Regions from separate parts of the Bacillus sp. KNSH39 genome, predicted to be linked through region 2. Evidence: a T-box and tRNA genes for the amino acid it is inferred to sense, from the RefSeq annotation. Region 2 holds a T-box; the other holds one or more tRNA genes.
The links. A T-box is a leader RNA that pairs with one kind of tRNA and senses whether it is charged. The one in region 2 lies ahead of ileS (isoleucine--tRNA ligase), so its partner is inferred to be a tRNA-Ile.
Positions count from the first base shown of each region.

Region 1 (2,478 bases), on a different contig from region 2:
AAACTCTGTTGTTAGGGAAGAACAAGTGCTAGTTGAATAAGCTGGCACCTTGACGGTACCTAACCAGAAAGCCACGGCTAACTACGTGCCAGCAGCCGCGGTAATACGTAGGTGGCAAGCGTTATCCGGAATTATTGGGCGTAAAGCGCGCGCAGGTGGTTTCTTAAGTCTGATGTGAAAGCCCACGGCTCAACCGTGGAGGGTCATTGGAAACTGGGAGACTTGAGTGCAGAAGAGGAAAGTGGAATTCCATGTGTAGCGGTGAAATGCGTAGAGATATGGAGGAACACCAGTGGCGAAGGCGACTTTCTGGTCTGTAACTGACACTGAGGCGCGAAAGCGTGGGGAGCAAACAGGATTAGATACCCTGGTAGTCCACGCCGTAAACGATGAGTGCTAAGTGTTAGAGGGTTTCCGCCCTTTAGTGCTGAAGTTAACGCATTAAGCACTCCGCCTGGGGAGTACGGCCGCAAGGCTGAAACTCAAAGGAATTGACGGGGGCCCGCACAAGCGGTGGAGCATGTGGTTTAATTCGAAGCAACGCGAAGAACCTTACCAGGTCTTGACATCCTCTGAAAACCCTAGAGATAGGGCTTCTCCTTCGGGAGCAGAGTGACAGGTGGTGCATGGTTGTCGTCAGCTCGTGTCGTGAGATGTTGGGTTAAGTCCCGCAACGAGCGCAACCCTTGATCTTAGTTGCCATCATTAAGTTGGGCACTCTAAGGTGACTGCCGGTGACAAACCGGAGGAAGGTGGGGATGACGTCAAATCATCATGCCCCTTATGACCTGGGCTACACACGTGCTACAATGGACGGTACAAAGAGCTGCAAGACCGCGAGGTGGAGCTAATCTCATAAAACCGTTCTCAGTTCGGATTGTAGGCTGCAACTCGCCTACATGAAGCTGGAATCGCTAGTAATCGCGGATCAGCATGCCGCGGTGAATACGTTCCCGGGCCTTGTACACACCGCCCGTCACACCACGAGAGTTTGTAACACCCGAAGTCGGTGGGGTAACCTTTTTGGAGCCAGCCGCCTAAGGTGGGACAGATGATTGGGGTGAAGTCGTAACAAGGTAGCCGTATCGGAAGGTGCGGCTGGATCACCTCCTTTCTATGGAGAATTGATAAGCGCTGCTTATCAATATAAGTTTCCGTGTTTCGTTTTCGTTTAGTTTTGAGAGTTCAATTCAGTATTGACTCTTAAATGAGGATATGATATAAATAAATCCTGCAATTTGTATGGGCCTATAGCTCAGCTGGTTAGAGCGCACGCCTGATAAGCGTGAGGTCGATGGTTCGAGTCCATTTAGGCCCACCATACATTTTGGGGCCTTAGCTCAGCTGGGAGAGCGCCTGCCTTGCACGCAGGAGGTCAGCGGTTCGATCCCGCTAGGCTCCACCAAAAAGCTATTTTAAATAGCAAATGGTATGTTCTTTGAAAACTAGATAACAGTGTAGCTCATATTTTTTAATTTTTAGTTTGGTTAAGTTAGAAAGGGCGCACGGTGGATGCCTTGACACTAGGAGTCGATGAAGGACGGGACTAACGCCGATATGCTTCGGGGAGCTGTAAGTAAGCTTTGATCCGAAGATTTCCGAATGGGGAAACCCACCATACGTAATGGTATGGTATCCTTATCTGAATACATAGGGTAAGGAAGACAGACCCAGGGAACTGAAACATCTAAGTACCTGGAGGAAGAGAAAGCAAATGCGATTTCCTGAGTAGCGGCGAGCGAAACGGAACATAGCCCAAACCAAGAGGCTTGCCTCTTGGGGTTGTAGGACATTCTATACGGAGTTACAAAGGAACGAGGTAGACGAAGCGACCTGGAAAGGTCCGTCGTAGAGGGTAACAACCCCGTAGTCGAAACTTCGTTCTCTCTTGAATGTATCCTGAGTACGGCGGAACACGTGAAATTCCGTCGGAATCTGGGAGGACCATCTCCCAAGGCTAAATACTCCCTAGTGATCGATAGTGAACCAGTACCGTGAGGGAAAGGTGAAAAGCACCCCGGAAGGGGAGTGAAAGAGATCCTGAAACCGTGTGCCTACAAATAGTCAGAGCCCGTTAACGGGTGATGGCGTGCCTTTTGTAGAATGAACCGGCGAGTTACGATCCCGTGCGAGGTTAAGCTGAAGAGGCGGAGCCGCAGCGAAAGCGAGTCTGAATAGGGCGTTTAGTACGTGGTCGTAGACCCGAAACCAGGTGATCTACCCATGTCCAGGGTGAAGTTCAGGTAACACTGAATGGAGGCCCGAACCCACGCACGTTGAAAAGTGCGGGGATGAGGTGTGGGTAGCGGAGAAATTCCAATCGAACCTGGAGATAGCTGGTTCTCCCCGAAATAGCTTTAGGGCTAGCCTTAAGTGTAAGAGTCTTGGAGGTAGAGCACTGATTGGACTAGGGGTCCTCATCGGATTACCGAATTCAGTCAAACTCCGAATGCCAATGACTTATCCTTAGGAGTCAGA
Region 1 is NZ_JBQXYO010000002.1:2,095-4,572, reverse strand. It holds rRNA gene ACUL40_RS27940 (16S ribosomal RNA) at 1-1,114, shown strand, start outside; tRNA gene ACUL40_RS27935 (tRNA-Ile) at 1,245-1,321, shown strand; tRNA gene ACUL40_RS27930 (tRNA-Ala) at 1,330-1,405, shown strand; rRNA gene ACUL40_RS27925 (23S ribosomal RNA) at 1,486-2,478, shown strand, end outside.
Region 1: it has a tRNA-Ile gene. The T-box ahead of ileS (isoleucine--tRNA ligase) is inferred to sense a tRNA for this amino acid. The anticodon was not compared.

Region 2 (2,478 bases):
TATCTATTTCGGCTAATATTCCAGTCCACCATATTTTCTAAAAACTTACCAAAGCGCCCATGTTTCATATGATCCGGATACCAAGTAACAGAATCATTATTTTGTAAAAATGTATCTTTAATTGCAGTTGTTCGGATTAACCAACTTTCTCCTGCATAATAAAGTAGTGGTGAATCACAACGCCAGCAATGCGGATAGCTATGTTCATATTTTTCTTTATGATACAGTAAACCTTCCTTCGCTAAATAACGAACGATATCCACGTCACAATCTTTTACAAATTTCCCTTTCAAAAATGGTACTGCCTCTGTATACTCACCTTTTTCATCTACAACGTGCAAGAATGACAATCCTTCACTTTGAACAACTCTATAATCGTCCTCTCCATATGCTGGAGCAATATGAACAAGTCCTGTACCACTATCTCCCGTTACAAAATCTGCTGCAATAACGCGGTAACCATTTGTAACTTCTTTCATCGGAAATGGCGCTGTATAAGATGTGTTTAATAATTCTTCGCCTTTATGAACAGATAATACTTCATAGTTCTCTTTTAATACTTCTTGTACACGTTCTTTCGCAACAATGTATACATGACTTTCTTGTTTTGCTTTAACGTATTCCATATTTGGATGGACAGCAAGCGCAACGTTTGCTGGAAGTGTCCAAGGTGTCGTTGTCCAACCTAAGAAATACTCATTTTCACTATCTTTCACTTTAAACTTCACAGTTGCACTTAAATCTTTTACTGTTTTATACCCTTGCGCAACCTCATGTGAGCTCAATGAGGTTTGGCAGCTTGGGCAGTATGGTGAAACTCTATGTCCTTTATATAACAATCCTTTTTCATGAATTGTCCCCAAAATATGCCATACACTTTCGATATATGGATTCTTTAAAGTTACATATGGATCATCCATATCTACCCAATAACCAATACTTTCAGTGAATTCGCGCCACTGCTTCTCATATGTGAAAACACTCTCTTTACACTTTTGAATAAATGGTTCAATGCCATATTCTTCGATCTCATGTTTACCAGAAATACCAAGTTGCTTCTCAACGCCTAATTCTACAGGTAAACCATGTGTATCCCATCCTGCTTTTCTTAACACTTTATAACCAGCCATCGTTTTATATCTTGCTACTAAGTCTTTAATTGTTCGTCCAAGTGCATGACCTACATGCGGTAGTCCGTTCGCCGTTGGTGGTCCTTCATAAAATACGAAAGACTGTGCGCCTTCTCGATTCTGAATTGATTGTTCGAAAATATTTTGTTCGTTCCACTGTTTGCGAATTCGCATTTCTCTTCCTACAGCTGATTCTTTTACATCTACTTTTTCCATATACAATCACTCCTTTGAATATTTTAAAGCACACAAAAAACCCGTCCCTATAAAGTAGGGACGGGTTTACCCGCGATACCACCCTAATTCTATTAGCTTTTTCACTAATAGCACTTAGCAACATACTATCATACGTGTTCTTTGTAACGGTAGACATCCGTCCGGGCTTACTTACTTTCAGCCTCGGCTCCTCGGAGATGATTTTCAAATAACGTCTGCACACCGGCTTTCAGCAATATACCGGCTCTCTGGAGAACAGCTCACTATTTTACTCTTTCTCGTCTTCAGATTTGTATACTTTGTTAAAAGTTATTTTATGCCATTTAGCAACTAATTGTCAACTAATTCAAAATATATCCTTATCTTTTTCCCCTATTCTTATACAATTACTTTTCAAACTCTCGCAATGCTGCTAAATTTTCATCATCCTCAATAAGTTCAGCAAAGAATCCCGATTCATCCTCACGAAGGACAAATTCAAGCTCTTCCTTCGCCTCTTCATTTCTATTTAACTGTGCTAAATAACAAGCTCGATCATATCTTGCTAACAAATCACTCGCGTCAATTATTAATACTTCATTTGTTATTTTTTCTGCCTTTATCGTTTGGCCGGCACCATGATATGAAGATGCTAAAGAAAGAAGAATTGCTGTTTCATTTGGATGATGTATAGAAGCATTTTCTAATACATGAATTGCCTCTTCAAACCTTTCTTGACTTTGATATATTTCTCCTAAAGCAAGAAATGCTCTACTTACAAACGGTGTTTGCTCTGTTAATTGTAAGATAATCTTTTCTGCTTTTCTTTCTTCCCTTGCTTTAAAGAATACTTGTGCTTGCAGAAGAAGAGTATCATAATCATCTGGTAGTTCTCGAACCATTTGTTTCGTTAATTCCAAAGCATCTCTTAACATATCTTCTTCCTCGCACTCAACGAAAAGATTTACAAGTTGCTTCGCTACGTCATAATCCCATTTATTTTCTAGTGACGTGTGCAGAATCTCTATTGCTTCTTTATTCATCTCTACATTCTCATAAAATAGCGCAAATCGCTGTGCTGCCATACTATTTTTCGGATTTAACTTTAAAGAGATTTCATATAAATCAATTATCATAGTAACCATTGAAATTT
Region 2 is NZ_JBQXYO010000001.1:557,481-559,958, reverse strand. It holds gene ileS (isoleucine--tRNA ligase) at 1-1,346, opposite strand, end outside; T-box leader at 1,400-1,640, opposite strand; gene ACUL40_RS02855 (bacteriocin-processing peptidase family protein) at 1,733-2,478, opposite strand, start outside.